Regions from separate parts of the Desulfovibrio sp. ZJ200 genome, predicted to be linked through region 1. Evidence: riboswitches for the same ligand, from Rfam matches in the RefSeq annotation. Region 1 holds a riboswitch; the other holds the start of a gene.

Region 1 (12,075 bases):
GTGACGCCGCGCATCTCCTGGTGGCTGCCGCCGGTCATCTGGCCGGACGAAGAAGAAAATTTCCAGCGCCTGATCACCCGCCTCTGGCGCGACGGCGCGCGGCATTTTGTCTGCAACGCGCCCTGGCAGCGCGGCTTTTTTCCGGCCGACGCCGGGGCCGCGGATCTGCTGGCCGGGCCCTTCTGCAATGCCGCCAATGCAGCGGCCCTGGGCATTCTCGCGCGCATGGGCTTTGTGGGGGCTTTTGCCGCCCCGGAACTCAGCCGCGAGGATCTGCTGGCCTTGCCGGGGCAAAGCCCCCTGCCGCTGGGTCTGGTGCTCGACGGCTTCTGGCCTGTGGGCATCAGCCGCTTCGGCCTGCTGGGCATCAAAGCCGACGAGCCCTTTCTGAGCCCCAAGGGCGAGGCCTTCTGGGCCCGGCAATACGGCGGCAATATCTGGATCTATCCCGGCTGGCCTCTGGATCTCTCGGCTAAACGGCAGGAGCTGACGACCGCGGGCTACGGCTTTTTTGCCCACATGCGGGAAAATCCCCCGGCCGCGCTGCCCGAACTGCGGCGGCAAGGCCTGTTCAACTGGGAAGGCGCGCTGTTGTAGCGTTGCGGCTTTTGCCGTTGCGCGCAGCGACAGCAAGCGTGTTGTGGCCTTGCGGCCCTGCGCCCGCCGGATGTGAAACAGGACGTTGCGCGTAACATCTTGTGATCAGGCACATCAGCGAAATCAACGCCGCACGCGCGCGTTTTCCGCGCGGTCTTGCGCAGCCCGTCGGAGCTTTGCGCTTCGGGCTGGATGCCCTGTTGCTGGCCGCCTTTGCGGCCGGGCAGTGCCAGAGCCGCGTCAAAAATGGCGGCAACGCTCCCGCGCCCGGGCTGTGCGGGGCGGAGCTGGGCTGCGGCTGCGGCGCGGCTCTGCTGGGCCTGGCCCTGCGCTGCCCGGAGCTGACCGGCTTGGGCCTGGAGCGCGAAGCGGAACTGCTGCGCGCGGCCCGGCAGAATGTCGCGGCGCTGGGCTGTCAGGAGCGTTTGCGTTTCGCGCGCGTGGATATTGCGGATCGTGCGGCGCTGCGCCAGAGCGTGGCGGTCGAGGGCTTCAGGGCTGGCGCTCTGGATCTGGTTCTGGCCAATCCGCCCTATGGCCTGCCGGGCCGGGGCAGGGCTTCGCCCTCATCCCTGCGGGAGCGCGCCCTGCGCGGCCCTGCGGCCCTGACGGATTTTTGCCGTGCCGCAGCCGAGCTCTTGCGCCATCACGGCCGTTTTTTCTGTATTTTCGACGCGCGGCAACTGCCGCGGCTCTGTGCGGAACTCGACCGGGCGCGTCTGGGCCTGCGCCGGATTCTGCCCGTGCGGGCGCGCAGTTCGGCCCCGGCCTTGCGTATTCTGGTTGAGGCCCGCAAAAACGCCGCCCCTGATCTGCGTCTGGAAAGCCCGCTCACCCTGCATGGGGCAAAAGCGCGCCGCGCCACAAAGACCGGGGCGCAGGCGGCAATCTGGTCCGCGCAGGCCCTGCGTTTCTGCCCCTGGCTGGCTGCCGGCGTCACAACAGACTCGTGAGGACAGAGATGAATTTCATTGCGGATCTGCACATCCACTCGCGTTTTTCCAGAGCCACCAGCAAGCTGCTCAATCCCCGGCATCTGGCGGCCTGGGCCGCCTGCAAGGGCATTGACGTGCTGGGGACCGGCGATTTCACCCATCCGCAATGGCGGGCCGAGCTGCGCGAGCAACTGGTTTTTGACGAAACCAGCGGCCTGTACCGCCTGAACGTGGAGCCCGAGCGGCTGGATTTTCTCGACGGCGGCCAAATCCGGGCGCATGAGGGCGGCACGTCGCCGCTGTTTTGCCTGCAGGCTGAAATCAGTTCCATTTACAAGCGCGGCGGCAAGGTGCGCAAGGTGCACAATCTGCTCTTTGCGCCCACGCTGGAGGATGCGGATCGCATTTCCGGGCGACTGGCGCAGATCGGCAATCTGCACTCCGACGGCCGGCCCATTCTGGGCCTGGACTCCCGCGATCTGCTGGAAATCGTGCTGGAAGCCGCGCCCGGGGCGGTATTGGTGCCCGCCCATGTCTGGACGCCGTGGTTTGCCCTCTTTGGCTCCAAGTCGGGCTTTGACCGTCTGGAAGACTGCTTCGCGGATCTTTCGGAACATATTTTCGCTCTGGAAACCGGCCTTTCCTCGGATCCGGCCATGAACCGCCTGATCAGCCGTCTGGACGGCTACGCCCTGATTTCCAATTCCGATGCCCACTCCGGCCCCAATCTGGGCCGCGAAGCCAATCTCTTTGCCGGGCAGCCCTCCTACGCGGGCATGTTCGCGGCCCTGCGCGCCGCGGCCCGGCGGCAGGCGCGGGAGCAGGCGGCCTGCCGCTTTCTGGGCACGCTGGAGTTTTACCCCGAAGAAGGCAAATACCATCTGGACGGGCACCGGGCCTGCAATGTGGCGCTGGAGCCGCGCGAGGCTCTGGCGCTCGGCAATATCTGCCCCGTCTGCGGCAAGGCCCTGACCGTGGGCGTGCTGCACCGCGTGCTGGAGCTGGCCGACCGCGAGGAACCGCCCGCGCTGCCCCATGAGCCCGAGGCCCGGCCCCTGATCCCCCTGCCGGAAGTGCTGGGCGAGATTCTCGGCGCGGGCGCGGGCTCGCGCAAGGTTCAGGAACGCTACAGCCGCCTTTTGCGCGATCTGGGGCCAGAGCTGGATATCCTCTGCCGCCTGCCGGAAGCGGATCTGCGCGCGCGCTGGGAGCCTTTGGGCGAAGCCGTGGCCCGTATGCGCCGCGGCCAGGTCATGCGTCAGGCCGGTTTTGACGGCCAGTACGGCACGGTCCGCGTCTTCAGGCCCGAGGAATTGCCGGACGTGCGCGGCGGCCGGGCCTTGCCGGGCCTGGGCCGAAGCGGCGGGGCACCGGCGCAACCCCAAAGCGGCCCGCGCGCCCATACGAGAAAAAACACCTTGCCCCTGCCGGGTCTGGGCAAGGCGTCAGGGCAGCCCGGCTCCGTTGCGGAACAAAGCCCGCCCGCCGCTTTTTCCGCCGAGCAGGAGGCGGCCTTGCGCTCCGGGCCCGGGCCCGCGCTGGTTCTGGCCGGGCCGGGAGCGGGCAAGACCCGCGTTTTGATTGGCCGGATGCAATGGCTGCTGGCAGAAGGGGAGGAGCCGCAAAACCTTCTGGCCGTGACCTTTACCCGCCGCGCCGCCGGGGAGCTGCGCGAGCGGCTGGGCGCGGCCCTGCCGGAGCTGCGGGATCATCTGCCGCGCTGCGACACGCTGCACGGGCTTGCCTGGGGCGAACTGCGCGCGGCCGATCCGCACTGTCTTCTGCTGGGCGAGGACGCGGCCATGCGCCTCTTTCAGGCGGCCAACGCCGGGCTTTCGGCCCGTCAGGCGCGGGCGCTGTGGGATGATCTGGCCCTGGCCCGCGAAACCGGCCGACCGCTCACCGGAGCCCCGGCCGAGGCCGCGGCCCGTTATGCTGAACGCAAGCGGGCAAACGCGGCCATGCGCTATGTGGACTATGCCGATCTTCTGGAATGGTGGCAGGAGCGCGCTTGCGCGGGCCGCTGGCGGCATGTGCTGGTGGATGAGGTGCAGGATCTCTCGCCCGTGCAGCTTGCGCTGATCCGGGCTTTGCTGCCCTCTGACGGGCGGGGATTTTTTGGCATCGGCGATCCGGATCAGGCCATTTACGGCTTTCGCGGCGCTGCGGGGCAGAGCGAGGCAAGTTTGCGGGCCTGCTGGCCCACGCTCACGGTGCACAGGCTGGGGCAGAGTTTCCGGGCCAGTCAGGGCGTGCTGGATATGGCCGGGAAGCTGTTGCAGGGGCGCGGGCAATGCGGGTTGCTGCGCGCCGCGCGCCCCTTGCGGGCGCAACTGCAATTGTTTGCCGCGCCGGACGAGCGGGCCGAAGCCCGTTGGCTGGCCGGGCGCGTGCAGCGCCTGTTGGGAGCCACGGCCCACACACTCTTGGATCAGGCGCAAAAGCGCGAAGGCGGCACAGAGCTGGACAACAGTCTGTCGCCGGGCGAAGTGGCCGTGCTGGTACGGCTCAAGGCCCAAATCCCGCCCTTGCGCGCGGCTCTGGAGCAGGCAGGGATTCCCTGTTCCGTGCCTTCCCAGGCAGAATTTTGGGAAGATCCGGCCTGCGCGCGCCTGCTGACCCTGGCCGCGGCCGCGTGCGGCTGTGCGGATCTTTCCTTTCTGCCGCAACAAGTGCCGCCGGCTGCGGCTGCCGGGGCGGCCCTGCCTTTTCCCGCGGGGCAGTTGCCCAAACCGCAGGCCCTGCTTCCCTGGCTGCGCGAACAGGCCTGGGCCGGAGAGCTTTTTTGCCAGGGCCGCCCCTGGCGGGCCTTGTGCCGTCTTTGGCAGGAGTGCGGCGACTGGCAGACGCTGCTGCAACGTCTGGCCTGGCTGCAAGAGGCCGAACTGGTGCGCGCCAGAGCGGAACAGGTGCAGATTCTGACCCTGCACGCCTCCAAGGGCCTGGAGTTCAGGGCCGTCTTTTTGCCGGGTCTGGAGAGCGGCCTGCTGCCCTTGCGGCGGGAAGTGCTCTTTGAAGCGCGCGACGGATCAGGCGCGGATGCCGCGCCGGAAAAAAATGCGCAAGCGGCCCTGGCCGAAGAGCGCCGCCTGCTCTATGTGGGCCTGACCCGCGCCGCCCAGGCGCTCTTCGTGAGCTACAGCCACAGCCGCACACTCTACGGCAGAAAGCTGCGCCTTGCGCCTTCGCCCTTTCTGACGCACATCCGGGAATGTTGCCGACAAAGCACGCTCATGCCCCACAAACGCAAGTCGGAAGAGCATCTTTCGCTGTTCTAGAGCATTTTCTCTTTGAAAATGCTCTGCTGACGCGAAAGCGGCAGCCGCCGCAACGCGGCGTACATTCAGGCGAAAACCGCGTTTTTCGCCTGAATGCCACCTTTGACTTTCATAAAAAGTCAAAGGTAATCTGCTCTAAAAGACCCGCCTGTCATAAGAATACAAACAGCCATGCCGCTCTTTCGGCATGAGGTTTTCCCGACCGGAACCGCAATCAGCGCATTGCTTTTCTACGGTGAGACCTATAAGTTCTTGTTTCGGAGAGTTGAACTGAGGCCAACAATTTTTAGATTAATTTTCTGTTTGAGTCAAGCAAAAAAATAGAAAAATATTCTATTTTTCAGTTTGATCAGAAAAGAAGCCTTTTGACTGGATATTCCTTTTTGCGCAAGCAGGACACTATGACCACTCTCGGCTCACGCATCAAAATGGCTCGCGGCAAGGAGTCACAGGAAAAATTCGCCGCCAGGCTCAAGATCAGCAAGGGCGCTCTGGGCTTTTATGAGCGGGGCGAAAATCTGCCCAAATCCGACGTTATTCTTAAAATCTGCGCCCTCACAGGCGCTTCGCCTGACTGGCTGCTGACCGGCGCGGAATCCGCCTCCCGAGAAGCGGAGCACAAGCTCGCCCCGCGCCTGCCCCCTGCGAATCAGGCGGAACAGACCGCGGCTGCCGCTCCGCAAGAGAGCCGGGATTGTTTCTGCCCGCAGTGCGCGGATCTGAAAAAACGCCTGACGGCCCTTGAGGAGGAACGGCGGGATCTTTACGCTGAAAACAGAGGCTTGTGGAAAAAGGTGTGCTTGCTGCTGGAAGAGAGTGTCGGTCCGCGAGAGCGGCAGCCGTAGCCTCCAGGGGCGGGCGACTGCTGCCGCAGGGCTCGTTGCACGCGCCAAGAGTAACGGCCCTGACGGGCATTGACAGCAACGATGCGGCCTCAGGGCATTTCAAAACAGTTTCCCTTTGAAATTGCTCTTCTGACGCAAAAGCGGCATCCGCTGCCAGGCCGTGTGGATTCAGGAAAAACACCGCTTTTTTCCTGAATAATTTTGGAGAGTAGTAACAATATGCGGCTGACGCTCTGGGGCAATGGCCGCCGTGCTTTGGCCTGGAGAGAGGAAAGGCCTTGGGAAGAGCCGGGATTGAGCTTGGGGGATTGTATCCCGAGCAGGACTTTTTCTACAGGGCGCGGCCGGGCGCGTCTGCGGCGTCCCTTGATCTGCCGCCCTTGCGGGATATGTCGGATTGCACTACACCACAGGCAGGCGCAGAGCGCCCGCAACCGCAACAGGCAATCAAGGAAGGGCCAGATGCAGACAGCCCGCCGTTTCATACCGCAGCTCACTGACGAACAGATCCGCGAAAAGCAACTGCAAGGCCTGCGCTATACGCTGCGCCAGGCCCGCAATTCGTCGCAATACCGCGCCCGCCTGGACAGTTGCGGCGCGCAGCCCGATGACATCCGCAGCCTGGATGACTTGCGCCTTTTGCCCACCTCGGACGTGGAAGATCTGCGCCAGGGCTATCCTTTGCCCCTGCTCTGCGTGCCGCCCAGGGAGGTGGTGCGCATCCACGCCTCCAGCGGAACAACGGGCAAGCGCAAGATTCTGGCGTACAGCCGCCGCGATATCGAGACCTTCAGCCTGCAGATGGCCCGTTGTTATGAGTTGGCGGGTCTGACGCCCGAGGACCGTATGCAGGTGGCCGTGGGCTACGGCCTGTGGACCGCCGGGGCCGGCTTTCAGCTCGGCAGCGAGCGCTTCGGCATGCTGACCATCCCGGTGGGGCCCGGCAACCTGGAAATGCATTTGCAACTCTTGCGGGATATGGGGGCCACCTGTTTCGGGGCCACGGCTTCCATGGCCCTTTTGCTGGCCGAGGAAGTGGAGCGCGCCGGGCTGCGCGATGAAATCAGGCTGCGCAAAATGATCTGCGGCGCCGAGACGCGCAGCGAGAAAATGCGTCTGGCCATTGAGAGCAAGCTGGGCCTGGAAGGCAGTTACGACATCGCGGGCATGACCGAAATGTACGGCCCGGGCACGGCCATTGACTGCGACGCGCATACGGGCCTGCATTATTGGGCGGATCTTTTCATCATCGAAGTGCTGGACCCGGCCACCCTGAAGCCTGTCCCGGTGGGCGAAACAGGCGAAATGGTGGTCACCAGCCTGTGCAAAGAGGCCGTGCCCCTGCTGCGCTACCGCACCCATGATCTGACCCGCCTGCTGCCCGGCCCGTGCGCCTGCGGCCTGAACATGCCCCGCCATGATCGCATCCTGGGCCGTTCGGACGACATGATCATCTACCGGGGCGTGAACATCTATCCCGGGCAGATCATGGAAGTGATCAATGCCTTCCCCGAGCTGGGAGGCGAATATCAGATAGCCTTGAGCCGGGACGAGCGCAGTCTGGATCATCTGACCCTGACGGTGGAGCGCGCCCAGAACCGGACATCCGGCGGGGATGCGGCCCTGGCCGAAGCTCTTGCGCGGCGGCTGCACAAGGCCATTTTGGCCCGCATGGAGGTGAAGGTGGCGGATTACGCCAGCCTGCCGCGCACCTTCAGCAAATCCAAGCGGGTCATCGACACGCGCTGACCCGCCGCCGGGCCCGCCGGCGGTTGCGCAGCGGGTCTCGGCCTGCCGCCGCCCGTATGCCCGCGCGCGGCGCGCGCCGGAGAGCGTTTTGCCAACGCAGCAAAACGCTCTCCTGTTGCAGGGTCAGCCCTGCGGTTTATTGCTTCCTGGGTTCTTTGGTCAGATCATCCGCGCTTTCCCTGGCGTGACGCACATATACCTTGCGCACGCCGGCCACTTCGCCCAGGCCTTTGAGCTCGCTTTCCACCTGAAAACCGGCTGCCTTGAGCCTGGAAGCCCAGGAGTCTTCGTCGTGGCCGCTCAGATCGTTGCGCGCATGGTCGCCGGCCACCAGCATGAGCGGTTGCAGCCATACTTTTTTGACCTTGTGCGCCTTGAGCTCGGCAAGCAGATCCTCAAAGCCGCGCGCGCCTTCCACCGTGGCCATGAAGACCAGGGGGTCATTTTCCCTGAACAGAGCGCGCGTGCCTTCAAAGACCAGATCCGCCCGGCCGTGAGCCTGGCCGTGGCCCATGAGCACCAGTGCTTCATGCTGGCGGCGCTTGCCGCCCATGTTCTCCAGCACGGCCCGGGCCACTTCCAGCGCGTCCTGGCGCGATTCAAGAAGGGGGCGGCCCAGGCAGACAGCCTCAAAGCGACCGGGATGCTTTTGCAGATCAATGAGCACGGCCCGCTCCAGGGCCGTAAATTCCTCGCCGGGCATCACATGCAGGGGCTGCACGCGCGCCACCTTCACGCCGTCCGCGGCAAGCCTGGCCAGGCCATCACTGATGCCGCCCACAGGGCGGCCTTCGCCGGCCAGTTTGCGGCGGATGATCTGCGAAGTGTAGGCCCAGACCACGGGGCATCCCGGAAAGGCCTGGCGGAAGGAGCGATCCACGGCTTTGAACGCGGGCAGGGCCTCGGGCACGCTGGTGCCGAAGGCCACCAGCAACAGTCCTTCTTTGGGGGCTTTTTCCGCGGCCTGGGCGACAAAGGCCAGACCGGCCAGCATAACTACGGAAAGCAGAAAAGCGCGCAGGCAAACCTGCCTCATGGCAACCTCCTCAATAACGCGTTGAACAGGGTTTATGAAGGCGCGGCAAAACCGCGATGGCGGGTCTTCGGACTTGAGGGATATGGGGGCCTGCGCCCCGCGCCTCGGCTTCGCCTTCACCGCATCATATATGCGACTGGCTGTCATGATCCGGCGGGATCAAAGAAGCTTTGTACCCTCTTACCGCAGCGCGACTGTTTCCGACTTGCACGGAATTCCCCGCGTTCCGCGTGTACGGAACACCCGCGCGCCGCAAAAGTCAAGTCCGCCGCCGAAGCGGCTCTTCCCATCGCTTAAGATAACATTACAAAATTATTGCACTTAATAGTTTAGATATATCTGCCTTAGGCTGTCGGCAATTAGATCTTGTGCTTTTCCGTTGTTTTTGATAATTTTTCTCCCTCTCTCCGAGGGGAATTTATTTGGAGGCAAGGAATATGGCAGGTTCGGAAACCGGGCACGACAATGAAATAAATTTTGAAAGCGCCCTTGAAAACTATCTCAATCCCGACTTCGGCGACCTTGAGGAAGGCTCTATCACCAAAGGCGAGATTGTCCGCGTGGATGACGACAATGTGCTGGTGGATGTGAACTTCAAGTCCGAGGGGCAGATCCCCGCGGCCGAGTTCAGGGATCCGGCGGGCAACATGACCGTCAGCGTGGGCGACAGGGTGGACGTGTATGTGGTGCGCAAGAATGAAATGGACGGCACCATCACCCTCTCCTTTGAAAAAGCCAAGCGCATGCAGGTCTTTGACCAGCTTGAAGACGTGCAGGAAAACAACAGGGTCATCAAGGGCCACATCGTGCGCCGCATCAAGGGCGGCTACACTGTGGACATCGGCGGGGTCGAGGCGTTTTTGCCCGGTTCGCATGTGGATCTGCGCCCTGTGCCTGACATGGACGCCCTGGTGAACCAGGAATTTGAATTCCGCGTGCTCAAGATCAACCGCCGCCGCAGCAACGTGATTGTCTCCCGCCGCGTGCTCCTGGAAGAGGAGCGCGACTCCAAGCGTCAGGAGCTGCTGCGCACCCTTGAGGAAGGCCAGATTGTCCAGGGCAAGGCCAAGAACATCACCGAGTACGGCGTGTTCGTGGACCTCGGCGGTCTGGACGGCCTTTTGCATATCACGGATATGAGCTGGAAGCGCATCCGTCATCCCAAGGAAATGATCACCATGGGCCAGGAGCTGACCCTCAAGGTGCTTTCCTTTGATCGCGAGACCAACAAAGTTTCCCTGGGCCTCAAGCAATTGGTGCCCGATCCCTGGCAGGACATCTCCGCGCGCTTCCCCGAAGGGGCCAAATGCACGGGCAAAGTCACCAACCTGGTGGACTACGGCGCGTTTGTGGAACTGGAGCCCGGCGTGGAAGGCCTGGTGCATATCTCTGAAATGTCCTGGACGCGCAAGTTGCGCCACCCCTCCCAGATGGTTCACACCGGCGACGAAGTGGATGTGGTCATTCTGGGCGTGGACGGCGAGAAGAAGCGCATCAGCCTGGGCATGAAGCAGGTCCGGCCCAATCCCTGGGAGCTGGTGGCCGAAAGATACCCCGAAGGCACCGTGCTTGAAGGCGTGATCAAGAACATCACCGAATTTGGCATGTTCATCGGCATTGAGGACGGCATTGACGGTCTGATCCACGTCTCGGACATTTCCTGGACCAAAAAGGTGCGCCATCCCAATGAGATGTTCAAGGTGGGCGATACGGTGCAGGCCAAGGTGCTCACCGTGGATCAGGAAAATGAAAAGTTCACCCTGGGCATCAAGCAACTGGTGGATGACCCCTGGGGCCATGTGCCGGCCACCTATCCCGTGGGCTGCACCGTCAAGGGCACTGTGACCAATATCACGGATTTCGGCCTGTTTGTGGAAGTTGAGGAAGGCATCGAAGGTCTGGTGCACGTTTCCGAGCTTTCCAGCAAGAAGGTCAAGACCCCGGCGGAAATCTACAAGGAAGGCGATCAGATTCAGGCCAAGGTCATCCATGTCAGCGCCGAGGAGCGCCGCCTGGGCCTTTCCATCAAGCAGATCAAGGATGAAGAGGAACGCCGCAAGCCCAAGGAATTTCATTCCGGGCCGCAGGAAGCCGGGCAAAGCCTGGGCGATCTGCTCAAGCAGAAGCTGGAAGAAAACGAAAACAGCTAACCTGTTGCTGTATGCTGGATTTGAAAGGGCATCCGCAAGGATGCCCTTTTTGTCTGCAACTGCCCTGCACCGGATGACGTAGCTCCCGGCTCAGGAGGCTTTTCCTCGAAATTCGCTCAGAACTGATAGAGAAAGGCCGGGGCACGCCATCCGCTGCCCGTGGCGTTGAGGCCGGAAAGAGCGGCCATGGCCGCAAGATCCAGGCCGAACCAGGATTTCAGGCCGGCCGTGAGCCAGGAATTTTTTTCGGGCCGGCGCAGCAGCTTGCGATCTGCCGGCACGCCGGTATGCCCGGCCAGCCAGCGCACGGCGGCCTCCTGACCGCCCATTTCGTCGACCAGTCCCAGCTTCAGGGCTTCCCGGCCGGTAAAAATCTTGCCGTTGGCCAATGCAGCGGCGCGCTCGCGCGGCATGGCCCGGCCCTGGGCCACAATATCCACGAACTGCTCGTGCATGTCCCTGAGCACGCCCTCAAAATAGGCTCTGTCTTCGGGCGAGAGCGGATGCAGATAGGAACCGGCGTTCTTATACGGCGCGGTGACCAGCGTTTCCTGGCCCACGCCGATCTTGCCCAGCAAGCCCTGCAACTGCGGGATGTCCATGCGCACGCCTATGGAGCCGGTGACCGTGGAGGGATTGGCGAAAATCCGCTTTCCGGCCATGCTGACCATCAGGCCGCCCGAGGCGGCCATGGAGCCCATGCTCACCGCCACGGGCCGTTTTTTTGCCACGCGGGCCAGGGCAGCATACACTTCCTGCGAGGCGGCGGCCCCGCCGCCGGGCGAATCCACGCGCAGCAGCACGCCCTTTACACTGGGATCACGTTCGATTTTGCGAATCCAGGCCAGAGTGGGCGCCACGTCCATGATCGGGCCGCGCAACGTGACCAGGGCCAGACGGTCGCCGCCGCTGAACAGGCTGCGGCCGGTCTCGTCCCTGCTGAAAAAGAACAGGCAGATCAGCGTCAGCAGGATGGCGCCGCTCCAAAAGAGAAAAGGATGCCGCTTGCGGAAAGGCCGGCGCAACAGGCTTTTCCAGACCGGCGTCGGGATTTGCGCCAAAGGGCAGACCGCGGCGCAGCCCGCGCCGGGCGTGGCGTCCTGGGCCGCGGCCGCAACCGCCTGGTGGCCGGGCGCTGCGGCAGGGGATTTGCCGTCGGAAGCAAGGGGAGACTGTTCGTTGCTCATGCAAAAATGTACTACAGAACCGCTCCGGAGAAAAGAGGAAGTCGCGGCGGGCGCTTCTGCCCCTGCGGGCAGTTTATTTTTCCATGGCCTCGGGCCAGCGTTCGGCGGCTATCTCCCGCAGTTTGTATTTCTGGATTTTGCCGCTGGCCGTCAGCGGAAAGCCGTTCACCAGAGCAATATATTTGGGAATCTTGAACCTGGAGATTTTACCCCTGCAAAAGTCGCGCACATCTTCGGGCAGCAGCTCCACGCCGGGCCTGGGAATCACAAAAGCCCCGACTTCTTCGCCGTATTTGCG
Region 2 (12,075 bases), on a different contig from region 1:
ATCTGCGGCGACGCCTTTCAGCAGCTCAACGAACTGTATGAGGAAGGCCGACGCTTTTCCCTGATCTGCCTGGACCCGCCGGCCTTCATCAAGCGCCGCAAGGATGTCGCCCAGGGCCTTGCGGCCTATCGCAAGATCAATGCCCTGGCTCTCCGGCTGCTGACGCCCGGCGGCATAGTGGCAAGCTCTTCCTGCTCGCACCATCTCCCGGCCGAAGCCCTGCGCGGCTGCGTGGCGCAGGCTGCCGCGCGGCGCAGGCTGCACGCCAGGCTGCTTTTCGCGGGCGGCCAGGGGCCTGATCATCCGGTGCACAGCGCCATGCCCGAAACCGCGTATCTGAAGTGCTTCATCGCCCAGGTGGGCTAAACCTTCACGGAGTCTGCCATGCTCAACAAGTTTCGCCTGCTGACCCCGGGCCCCACGCCTCTGCCGGAGCGCGTGCGCCTGGCCCTGGCCAGAGACATGATTCACCATCGCAAAAAGGAATTCAAGGCAGTCATGGGCCGGGTTCAGGAACGGTTGCGGCTGCTGTTCGGCACAGCCGGGCCGGTGCTGCCGCTCTCCTGCTCAGGCACCGGAGCCATGACCGCCGCCGTGTACAGCCTGTTTCAGCCCGGCGAGAAAGTTCTGGTGGTGGATGCAGGCAAGTTCGGCCAGCGCTGGGCGCAGATTGCCGCGGCGCGCGGTCTGAAAGTGACGACGCTGCCTGTGCCCTGGGGCCGTGCCGTGCGGCCTGAAGCCGTGGAAGAAGCCCTGACGGCCGATCCCGGCATCACGGGCGTGCTGATTCAGCTTTCCGAGACATCCACCGGCGTATTGCACCCCGTCCGGGAAGTGGCCCATATCACCCGGCAGCGGAACACGCTGCTGCTGGTGGACGGCATTTCCGGCGTGGGCCTTTCGCCCTGCCCGCTGGATGCCTGGGGTCTGGATTGTCTGCTCACCGGTTCGCAGAAAGGCCTGATGCTGCCGCCCGGCCTGGCTTTGCTGGCTCTTTCGGATCGCGCCTGGAAAAAGGCCGAAAGCGTGACGCCGGGCTGTTTTTATTTCAATCTGCCCCAGGAGCGGGCCAAACTGGAAAAAGGCCAGACCTTGTTCACCTCGCCGGTGGGTCTGATTCTGGGCCTGGACGCAAGCCTGGACATGCTGCTGGAGAACGGGCTGGAACCCATCTACGCCAAGCAGTGGGCCCTGACCATGCTCACCCGCGCAGGCGCGCACGCGCTGGGCCTTGAGCTTTTCGCGCCCGAGCACTTTGCCTGGGGCATCACCAGCGTGCTTCTGCCCCAGGGCGTGGACGGCGTGGAAGTGCTGCGCCTGGCCGCCGAAAAATACGGCGTATGCATGGCCGGAGGGCAGGATCAGCTCAAGGGCCGGATCGTGCGCATCGGCCATATGGGCTGGGTGGACTGGGCCGATGTGGCGGCCGCTTTGTACGCCCTTGAACGCAGCATCACCGAGGCGGGCGGTTTTTCCGGCGCGCGCGACTACCTGGAGCAGGCCCTGGCCGCATACCGCGCCGCACTGGCTGGCAAACCCGGCGAGCCCTTGCCCCTGATTCACAGTTAGCGCGTTTTGCTCATGAAATCAGCAAAACGCTCTAAAAATCTGTTCGGGGGAATGTCCCTCTTCGTGTGACTCTCCGTGTCAAGTGCGGCGAGGCATTGAAAAAATTTGTGCTGCCCGTCTGCTTCCGCGCTGCTTTCACCCCATAGAGCAGATTACCGTTGACTTTTTATGAAAGTCAAAGGTGGCATTCAGGCGAAAAACGCGGTTTTCGCCTGAATGTACGCCGCGTTGCGGCGGCTGCCGCTTTCGCGTCAGCAGAGCATTTTCAAAGAGAAAATGCTCTAAGCGGCATCCGCTTCCCGGGCAGGTACCGTTCGCGCCTCGGCCATATTTGCGCGCGCCTTGCCAGCCCATAAAAAAAACTTAACTGTCGGGATAATTCAGTGTAGCACTCTACCTGCAGACCATGCAGCAAAAAATGAGGTTGTCATGAGTCAAGAAACGTGCGGCTGCCAGCCCCCGACCGAAGGGCCCATGCCCGAAGTGACCTTTTCCACCTTTATTCTTTCCCTGGCCTCTTCGGCCCTGGTGCAGTTGGGCGAAGTGCCCAACCCTGAAACCGGTCGTCTGGAACAGGATTTGCTTCTGGCCCGCCATAATATTGACGTGCTGGACATGTTGCGGCAAAAAACCTCCCGCTGTCTTGAAGAAGAGGAGCGCCGGCTTCTGGACGGCATTTTATATGAATTGCGCATGAAATATGTGATCAAGTGCGGGCCGGATTGCAAAAAAACCTGCGGCGAACACGCATAAGGACTGCCGGGCATGAAGACATTCAATGTGGGGCTGGTGGGCATTACCGGGTATGCGGGCATGGAACTGGCCCGGCTGTTGGCCGTTCATCCGGCCATGCAGCTTGCCCTGGCCTGCTCCAGAGCCGAGGCCGGAAGACGTCTGGGGGAATTTTATCCCTTTCTGGAAAATCTGCCTGGTTCGGACGTTGTGATCAGCGTCTTTGAGCCCAAAGAGGCCGCCGCGCGGTGTGATCTGGTTTTCCTGGCCGTGCCCGCCGGCACGGCCATGGAGATGGCCGGGCCGCTGCTGGACGCCGGGGCCAAAGTCGTGGATCTTTCGGCGGACTTCCGCATCCATGATGCCTCAGTCTACGAGCAGTGGTACAAGCATGCCCACAGCCGCAAAGATTTGCTGCGCTGGGCCGTTTACGGACTGCCCGAGCTCTATGCCGCGGATCTTGCCCATACCGCCTTGACCGCCAATCCCGGCTGCTACCCCACTTCAGTCATTCTCGGCCTTTACGCCGCCTTGAAGAGTGACCTCATCGAAAGCGCGGACATTGTGGTGGACGCCAAATCCGGCGCCACAGGCGCCGGGCGCAAAGCCGCGCTGCCCACGCTTTTTTGCGAAGTCTCGGACAACTTCCGGGCTTACGGCCTGCCCAGGCATCGGCATACCCCTGAAATAGAGCAGGAAATTTCCCTGCTGGCCGGTCGCGACGTGCGGATCTCGTTCAACACGCATATTTTGCCCATGAACCGGGGCATTCTTTCCACCATCTACACCAGGCTCAAAAACCCCAAGACCACTCTGGATGCCGTGCACGAGGCCTTTTGCCGCGTGTGGGAGCGCAGCCCCTGGATTCGCGTGCTGCCCAAGGGCAGCCTGCCGGAAACGCGCTATGTGCGCGGCAGCATGTTCTGCGATCTGGGCCTGGTAGTGGACCCGCGCACCGGGCGACTGATCATTCTCGCGGCCATTGACAATCTCTGCCGCGGCGCCGCGGGGCAGGCTCTGGCCAACGCCAACCTGATGTGCGGCCTGCCGGTGGATGCCGGGCTTAACCTCGCGCCGCTGGCATAAGCGCGCAACGGGCCTGCAAGGGAGCCTGCCGAGGGACGCTACGCCCTTCCGCAATTCGCGAGCAAAGGACCGTGCCCTTGCGGAGCGTTCTCCAGAGCAGATTACCTTTGACTTTTTATGAAAGTCAAAGGTGGCATTCAGGCGAAAAACGCGGTTTTCGCCTGAATGTACGCCGCGTTGCGGCGGCTGCCGCTTTCGCGTCAGCAGGGCATTTTCAAAGAGAAAATGCTCCAGGCGGGACGAGCCGCCATTTGCCAAAAAAGATCTCCGGGTTTATGAAGAGGCACAGCGGTCGTCGGCGCGCACCCTTCCTGTGAAAATTCTTTCCGCACAGCGCACCAGGCCCGGCCGCACGCGGAGCATACATGCAACTCAACAGCGCTTTTCAGGCTCCCCAGCTCTGCCGCGCCCTGCTTCAACGTCTGGAAACCGCTCTGGACGGGCATTCCATGAGATTCATGGAAGTCTGCGGCACGCATACGGTGGCCATTTTTCAAAGCGGCCTGCGCTCTTTGCTGCCCGCCTCTGTCACGCATCTCTCCGGGCCGGGCTGCCCGGTGTGCGTGACCCATGACGCGGAAGTGGCGGCATTTCTGGATCTGGCCGGACGGGACAAGGTCATTGTGGCCACTTTCGGGGATCTGCTGCGCGTGCCGGGCCCGGACGGCCGCAGCCTCAAGCACGCTCAAGCCCAGGGCGCGCGGGTGGAAATCGTCTATTCGGCCCTGGACGCGCTTGCGCTCGCCAAAAACAACCCCGGCGATCTGGTGGTCTTTCTGGGCATCGGCTTTGAAACCACCGCTCCCACCGTGGCCGCCACCCTGCTCACGGCCCGGCAAAAAAAAATCGAAAATTTCTGCGTGCTCTCCCTGCACAAGCTGGTGCCGCCCGCGCTGCGCGCGCTGCTTGACGACGCCTCCTGCGCTGTGGAAGCCTTTCTTTTGCCCGGCCATGTTTCCACGGTTCTGGGCCTTGCGCCCTACGCCTTTCTGGCCGACGAATATCACATGCCCGGCGTTGTGGGCGGCTTTGAGCCCGCGGACGTCCTGCTGGCCCTGTGCATCATGGCCGAGCAACTGCGGGACAGGGCCCCGGCCGTGATCAACGCCTATCCCCGCGCGGTGAGCGACACAGGCAACGCGCGCGCCCGCGCTCTGATGGAACAGTTTTTCACCCCCTCTGACGCGCTCTGGCGCGGCCTTGGCCGCATCCCGCGCAGCGGCCTTGCCTTGCGGCCCGAATATGCCGATCTGGACGCCCTGATCCGCCTTGACCTGCGCCTGCCGGAAACGCGCCCCTTGCCCGGCTGTCGCTGCGGCCAGGTGCTCAAGGGGCAAATCCGGCCGCCGCAGTGCCCGTTGTTCGGCAAAAAATGCACGCCGGCCACGCCCGTGGGGCCGTGCATGGTTTCCACCGAAGGCAGTTGCGCGGCCTACTTCAAATACGGGGAGCAGTGATTCATGGATGATTGTCTTCTGCTGGACGCGGGCAGCGGCGGCCGGGCCTCGCAACGCCTGGTGGCCCAATGTTTCCTCCGCCATTTCGCCAATCCCCTCCTGGAACGTCTGGACGATGCGGCTTTGCTGGAGGATCTGCGCGGCCCCCTGGCCATGAGCACGGATTCCTACACGGTGACGCCCCTCTTTTTTCCGGGCGGCAGCATCGGCAGCCTCGCCGTGCACGGAACGGTCAACGACGTGGCCATGCTCGGCGCGCGGCCCCGCTACCTGAGTTGCGCTTTCATTCTGGAAGAAGGCCTGTCCCTGGCGACGCTGGAGCGCGTTGCGGCGGACATGGCGCAAGCGGCCCGCGCTGCCGGGGTGCGCATCGTGACCGGCGATACCAAGGTCGTGCCGCGCGGAGCCTGCGACAAAATTTTCATCAATACCACGGGCATCGGTGAAGTTTTCACTGCTCCCGCTCCTTCGGGGCACAATGCCCGGCCCGGCGACGCGGTGCTGATCAGCGGCGCGCTGGGCGATCACGGCCTGACGATCATGGGCAGCCGCGAAAATCTCTCCTTTCTCACGGACGTGGCCTCGGACTCGGCGCCGCTGAACCGGATGATCGCGGAGGTAATCGCCGCCGCGGGCCAGGTGCATGTCCTGCGCGATCCCACGCGCGGCGGCCTGGCCACCACGCTCAATGAAATCGCGGAACAGTCCGGCGTGAGCATCGACATTGAAGAAGAGCGCATTCCGGTACACGAAGCCGTAAAAAACGGCTGCTCCTTTTTGGGGCTGGACCCGCTCTATCTGGCCAATGAAGGCAAGTGCATCTGCATTCTGCCCGAAGCGCGCGCCGAGGCCGCGCTGGCGGCCATGCGGGCCTCCCCGCACGGGGCCGAGGCCGCGCGCATCGGCACAGTAGGCAACGGCAAGCCCGGCCGGGTCTCCTTGCGCACCCGCATCGGCGGGCAGCGCCTCCTGGGTATGCTGGAAGGCGCCCAACTGCCCCGGATCTGCTGAATAACCCTGAAGCGTTTTGCTCATGAAATCAGCTACACGCTCCGGCTTGTCCTCAGCGTCCTCTTTCCGGGCCGGATTCCGGCTTCCGGCTTAAAATCAATGACATATAAGGCGGCGTGCCGTCCACCGCGTCCATGCCGCGGCGGATGTTTTCTTCTGCCTGCTCCACATGGCTGACCAGCAGGGAGCTCGCGCTGCGGCCCGCGCCGCGCAGAGCTTCACTGATGGCCGGAAAATTACGATACGCCTTGAGAATCACGGCCGTGTCAGCATGGCGCAGTTCTTCCGCCAGATCGTTGCAGCCGTTGATACCGGGCAGGATGCGCAGCGTTTCGCCGCTTTCGCACAAGACTGTGCCGGTACGCGCCGCCGCGGCCTGAAAGGAGGTGATTCCCGGCACGATTTCCACGGGCAGATCCGGCGCGCTTTCCCGCAAGGTGCGCAAAAGATAGCCGAACGTGCTGTAGATCAACGGGTCCCCGATGGTCAGAAAAGCCGCGCTTTCCCCGCCTTCCAGCACTTCTCTGGCGGCCTGCGCGGCTTTTTGCCAGGCCGCGCGCAGCGTGCCGGCATCGCGGGTCATGGGAAATTCCAAACGCAACAAACGCGTCTCGGGCCGCAGATGCGGGCGCGCGGTTTCCAGCGCCGCGGAATAATCATTGCGCGGCGAGGCGGCGGCCAGAATCACATCCACGCTGCGCAGCACAGCCACGGCCCGCAGGGTCAGCAAATCCGGCGCGCCCGGGCCAACGCCGATGCCGTAAAGAGTTCCGGTCATCATCGTTCAACTCGCTTTGAAAAAATCCCCTTCAGAAAAAACGCCCGGCCCCTGCGCCCGGGGCATGGAACACAAGCCCGCGCCCCGGACAGTGCCAAGGGGCGGAAGAACTTTTTCAACGTGCTTGCGGATGCAGCCAACGCTCCAACTCCTCCGCCGCCTCCACAGCGCGGGGACCGGGCCGGGCAAAGCGATCCTCATCCACAACCAGCACCCTTCCCGCGCGCGCGGCGCGCAGATCCCTGTAATGGGCCCGCCGCTCCAAAGGCTCGGGATCGGGATTCATGGGGCCTTTCTGAAGCAGGTACACGTCCGGGTCGGCCTGGATCAAGGCCTCCTCGTTGATACGCACCAGCTTTTTCTCTTCCCGGACCACATTTGCGCCCCCGGCATAGGCAATGATCTCATCGACGATGCTGCCCTTCCCGGCAGCCAGCAGGTTCGGATAGCGGACCTCGTAAAAGACGCGCACCGGCCTTTGCCCGGCATGGCGGGCCTTGAGCGCGGCCAGGCGGCCGCGCCAGCCCCGGATCAGCGCGGCGGCCTGTTGCTCCCGGCCCGTGAGCAGCGCGATTTTCCCCAGCACGTCGAACATCCGCTCAAAAGAATTCATCTCAAATGTCAGAACATTGATGCCCAGCTTGCGCAGGGCCTCGGTCTGAAGTCGCGCCTCTTTGCGGCCGGAAAGTTGCAGCACCAGATCCGGCTTTTGCCCCACAATCAGCTCGGCATTGGGGCGCATATGCGTGCCGATGACGGGCAGATCCGCCAGTTCCGCCAATTGCGGAAGCCGCGCGTCGGCCACGGTGCGGGCCACCAGAAGATCGCCCGCGCCCAGGGCCAGCAGCAGCTCGTTGTAGGCTCCGTAAAGGGCAATAATCCGCGTGGCCGGTTTCTCCAGCATCACAGTGACGCCCGCGTCATCCGTGACGCAGAGCCGGGCCGGAGCGCTGTTTTTCCTGTCAGGGCTGTCCGCCGTTGTGCCGGCAATGGTCTGGCATTCGCTCCGGGGCACAGCCGGCGTCACGGCCAGGGCCGGGGGCGGCGGCAGCGCAGCCGCAAGGCTGAGCAAAAGAAGCGGCATGGCTCCACGGGCCGGCCGCGCGGCCCGGCAGCGCCTGGGGCAGCCCCCATTGCGGATGCGGAAAAACCCGGATGGGAAGATCGTACAAGGCACTGAGTCGCTCCTCCGTAAAGACTTGGGTTACCGGGCCGTCAAACAGCACACGCCCGTTTTTCAGACCGATCAGCCGCGTGGCATACAGCGCGGCCAGGTTGCAATCGTGCATGGCCATCAGCACGCAGGTCCCGGCGGCCCGGCAGCGTTCCAAGAGATCGAACAATTCCACCATGCGGGCCAGATCCAGACCGGCAGCCAGCTCGTCCAGCAGAAGCAGGGGGCTTTGCTGGGCCAGCGCCCGCGCCAGCAGCACGCGTTGCAGCTCCCCCCCCGAAAGCTCGCTGACCCGGCGCTCGGCCAGATCCAACGCGGCCGTGGCGGCCAGAGCCTCTTCCGCCGCCGCGTAATCCCGGCCGCTGTAGCCGCCCAGCCAGGAAAGATAGGGGTAGCGCCCCAAAAGCACCATCTGCCGCACGCTCAGCCCTTGCGGGACTTCGCCGCGCTGCGGCACCACTGCCGCGAGACGGGCCCGGCTGCGCGGCCCAAGTTGCTCCAGCGGTCTGCCCTGGAGAGCCAGATGCCCGCTTTCCGGCCGCAAGACGCCCGAGATGGCCCGCAGCAGCGTTGTCTTGCCGCTGCCGTTAGGCCCCAGCAGGGCCACGCTTTCTCCGGCGCGGGCCGCAAAACTCACCCCGCGCAGCACGCGCCGCCCGTCGTATCCCGCTGTGAGCCCGCGCACCGTGAGCATCAGCGCCTCCGCACCAGCATGGCGAAAAACGGGCCGCCCAAAAGGGCCGTCACAACGCCCACCGGCAATTCCTGGCCGCCGTCCAGTACGCTGCGGGCCAGAACGTCGGCCCAGACCAGCAGAATGCCGCCGCCGAAAAACGCGCCGGTCAGCAACGGCCCGTGCCCGGCCCCCAGCAGCAGGCGCAGCACATGCGGCACCACCAGACCCACAAAACCGATGACGCCGGCCACCGCCACGCAACCGGCAGTCATGCAACTGGCCCCGGCCAGCAGCCAGAAACGCGCCCGACCCACATTGAGACCCAGTTGCGCGGCCTGCTCGTCGCCCAGGGAGAGCACATCCAGGGCGCGCCAGCCCAGAGCCACGGCCAGAAGCCCGGGCGCGAGCGTGGTCAGAAGCAGGGGCAGGCTGTCCCAGCCGCGGCCCTGCAGGGAACCCATGATCCAAAATACGATGCTGGTGACGGATTCCTCGTTCAGCGCCTTGATCAGCGCCACCAGCGCCCCCAGAAAGGCGGCCACGGCAATGCCTGCGAGAATCACGCTCTCCCGGCTGAAGCTTCCCCGGCTCCGGCCCAGCCAAAGCGCGCCGCACAACGCCAGCAAGGCACCGGCCAGGGCTGCCGGAGCCACCAGCCCCGCCTGGGACAGCCCGAACAGGCCGGACAAATGAACCTGACTTCCGGCCATGCCGCCCAGGGCAATGGCGAGGCTGGCTCCGCAGGCCGCCCCCGCGGAAATGCCCAGGGTGAAGGGATCTGCCAGCGGGTTGCGCAGCACGCCTTGCAGCGCGACGCCGGCCACGGCCAAGGCCCCGCCGCAGAGCGCCGAAAGGCAGACCCGCGCCAGACGGATCTGGTTCACCACCAGAAATTGCGCGCTGTTCTGCGGCGCGTCCGAAAAACCGAAATTCACGGCCAGGGCCCGGAAGACCTCGGGCGCGCTCAAGGGCATCGGGCCGGGCAGGCAGGCCAGGGGCAGGGAGCAAAGCCAGAGCGCCGCGAGCCCGGCCAAGGCCCATAACAGGCGGCGTTGCGCGGCCGCTCCTGGAAATGCGGGGATCAGATCCGGCTTGCTCATGTGCTCAACCGCCCGGGCTGCTGCTGGGGTCAACCCTCAGTACATCGTCCGCTGCAAAGCAGCCTTTCTTCATGTGGCGGCTTACCGCCCGCTCATGCCGAGGGCTTGCAGCGAGCCTTGCGCACAGTTGTGACGGCGCGCCCGCGAGCTGTCCCGCGCCGCGGCCGCCCGGCAGGCCACAAAAAACCCCTTCCATGCGTCATGGAAGAGGTCCGTATTTCCTCCGCCTTTCCGGCAAAAACCCGTTGCCGGAGCGGTAGACACCGCTGCCGGAGCCCGTATCAAACGGCTCCGCGGCACGGCAGGTCTTCCGGCTTGCCCCCCGCAGTCCCGGCCTTCCCGTTACCAGTGGCGCAAAAAGGGATGCGGTTATGGGGCTCACGGCGGCGGGTCCGCTCCCGCTTCGCACGGGATTCCCTTTTCAAGCCGGAAAAAGCCCGGCTACCGTAGCCAGGGAGCACTCTAGACGCGGGGCGGCGCGCTGTCAATGCGGCCCGGACCCGGATCACAGGGCTGACGCATCGAAAGATTAGGGCGTTCAGCTCCTTTCATGAGCAAAACGCTCTGAGACATCAGTACGCGCGGACTTCAGCCTGTCATCCAGATCAGGCTGGCCTGGCGGCCGGACTTCTTTTCCCGCCGGTAGGAAAAGAATTGACCTGGCAGTGAAAAAGTGCAGCAGTCAAGACTGTAGATATGGCGCGGCAGAAGCCCGGCCTCCAGCAATTGCGCGCGGGTCAGGCCCCAGAGATCCATTGTGCGCGAAGCCGGATCAAACCAGGGGCGAAACTCCGCGCTCCACTCTTGCTCAAAATGGACGAACTCCGCCTTTTCCGGTCCCAGGCTCGGCCCGCGCACGGCCGCCAGATCGCGCGGCCTGAGGCCGTAATGCGCGCAGAAGCGGGCCACGCCCGTGCCCGGAAAGTTGCAACGATTGCCCCGCCAGCCCACATGCAAGGCCGCTATGTGGCGACCGCTGCGATGGGCCAGCAAAATGGGCTGGCAGTCGGCCGTCTTGATCAACAGGCCAAGGCCCGGACGCGACGAGGCCAGTCCGTCGCCATCCACTATGGCTTGCGCCTCGCAGCCTACGGCATCCGGCTCGAAAACCAGGGTGTCGCCGTGCACCTGATTGAGCTCGGCCCAGGCGTCAAGGCCCTCGGCTTTCAGACTTTGCAGCAAAGAATAACGGTTGGCCGCTACGTGGGCGGGTTCGTCGGCCGTGCTGTAAGAGATATTGCCGCCGCCGTATGCGCCCCGGCTTGCCCCGCCCGGACGGGTCTGAAAAACGCAACGCACGTTTTCAAGCCCCGGAAAGGCAAAAGGAAGGAAACTCACAGACATACGAAGCTCTCTTCCGTGCACAAAAACTGCACGCGCTGATCCCATTGCTCAAGAGGCAGCTCCCTGAGCACCTGAAAGGCGAAACACAGGCCCACGCGCGGGCAGTGCAGCCTAGCGTCATCCAGAAAACGGTCGTAATAGCCGCCGCCAAAACCCAGGCGGCCGCCGCGCCGGTCAAAGGCCAGGCCGGGCAGCACCAGCAGATCCGGGGCAAAACCATTGCCGATGTCTTCCGCTCCAAAGCCGGGCAGGCTTTCCTCAGGCTCGCGCAGTCCAAAGGGGCCGGGTCGCAACTGCGCAAAACCGGCGCAGGCGGCGAAGCTCATGCGGCCGGGCTCGTGCGGATGCACACGCGGCAGATAGACTGTGCGCCCGCTCTGCCAGGCTGCCTCCAGCAATGCATCGGTGGACACTTCCCCCTTGAGGGCCACATAAAGGGCCACGGAGCGCGCAGCGCCCCAGCATGGGGCATCCAGCAGGCGCTGCTGGGCCTCCAGGCTGCGCGCGCGGGCCAGGCCCGGCGGCTGCTCGCGGCGTTGCCTGCGGATGCGTTCGCGCAGGGCGGCTTTCTGCGCGGCAAGGGACTCTGCGGAATCAGCGGCTTTCTCGGGCATGGCGGCTCTTTTCATCTGGCAGGAGTTATGGCAGAATTTCCATAAAAAATTCTATAACAAAGGATGTACCGTCATGCCAAGCGCTGATACCCGGGACTACCTCTGGATCGCCGTGGGCGACATCCACGACGAGCCCGCGCGTTTTGCTCAAATCCCCGAGCTGTCTCAGGCCGACGGGGTTATCGTGACCGGCGATTTGACCATCACCGGCGGGGTCAAGCAGGCCGAACTGGTCATGGAAGCTCTGCGCGCCCACGACATCCCGGTCCTGGCCCAGATCGGCAATATGGATCGCCCGGAGGTGGACGCCTGGCTCAGCGAAAAAGGCTGGAATCTGCACACCTTCACCCGTGAGCTGACTCCGGAGATTGCCGTTTTCGGGGTGGGCGCTTCCACGTTCACGCCCTTCGGCACGCCCAGCGAATATCCCGAATCCGCCTTTGCCGCATGGCTGGAAGCCGCATGGCAGCGCGCCCGTATCTATCCGCATACGGTGCTGGTCTCGCACAATCCGCCCAAGGACACGGCCTGCGA

What was found. A riboswitch is a leader RNA that binds a small molecule or an ion and turns the genes downstream of it on or off. The one in region 1 is predicted to bind cobalamin.
Region 2: linked by a shared signal. The riboswitch ahead of G7Y52_RS10800 (iron ABC transporter permease) and the one ahead of G7Y52_RS03685 (sirohydrochlorin cobaltochelatase) in region 1 are both predicted to bind cobalamin.

Annotation. Positions count from the first base shown of each region.
Region 1 covers NZ_JAAKEH010000007.1:63,604-75,678, reverse strand. Annotated here, with positions in the region: gene G7Y52_RS03715 (peptidase U32 family protein) at 1-597, shown strand, start outside; gene G7Y52_RS03710 (N-6 DNA methylase) at 699-1,550, shown strand; gene G7Y52_RS03705 (UvrD-helicase domain-containing protein) at 1,559-4,810, shown strand; gene G7Y52_RS03700 (hypothetical protein) at 4,744-5,001, shown strand; gene G7Y52_RS03695 (helix-turn-helix transcriptional regulator) at 5,212-5,655, shown strand; gene G7Y52_RS03690 (phenylacetate--CoA ligase) at 6,118-7,404, shown strand; gene G7Y52_RS03685 (sirohydrochlorin cobaltochelatase) at 7,541-8,440, opposite strand; cobalamin riboswitch at 8,481-8,702, opposite strand; gene G7Y52_RS03680 (30S ribosomal protein S1) at 8,878-10,590, shown strand; gene sppA (signal peptide peptidase SppA) at 10,707-11,777, opposite strand; gene G7Y52_RS03670 (AMP-binding protein) at 11,851-12,075, opposite strand, start outside.
Region 2 covers NZ_JAAKEH010000037.1:821-12,895, reverse strand. Annotated here, with positions in the region: gene G7Y52_RS10850 (class I SAM-dependent rRNA methyltransferase) at 1-366, shown strand, start outside; gene G7Y52_RS10845 (alanine--glyoxylate aminotransferase family protein) at 385-1,569, shown strand; gene G7Y52_RS10840 (hypothetical protein) at 1,705-1,923, opposite strand; gene G7Y52_RS10835 (DUF1844 domain-containing protein) at 1,999-2,322, shown strand; gene argC (N-acetyl-gamma-glutamyl-phosphate reductase) at 2,335-3,387, shown strand; gene hypD (hydrogenase formation protein HypD) at 3,753-4,844, shown strand; gene hypE (hydrogenase expression/formation protein HypE) at 4,848-5,855, shown strand; gene cobI (precorrin-2 C(20)-methyltransferase) at 5,908-6,633, opposite strand; gene G7Y52_RS10810 (ABC transporter substrate-binding protein) at 6,749-7,537, opposite strand; gene G7Y52_RS10805 (ABC transporter ATP-binding protein) at 7,596-8,501, opposite strand; gene G7Y52_RS10800 (iron ABC transporter permease) at 8,501-9,583, opposite strand; cobalamin riboswitch at 9,866-10,047, opposite strand; gene G7Y52_RS10795 (polyphenol oxidase family protein) at 10,172-10,927, opposite strand; gene G7Y52_RS10790 (5-formyltetrahydrofolate cyclo-ligase) at 10,918-11,541, opposite strand; gene G7Y52_RS10785 (metallophosphoesterase family protein) at 11,615-12,075, shown strand, end outside.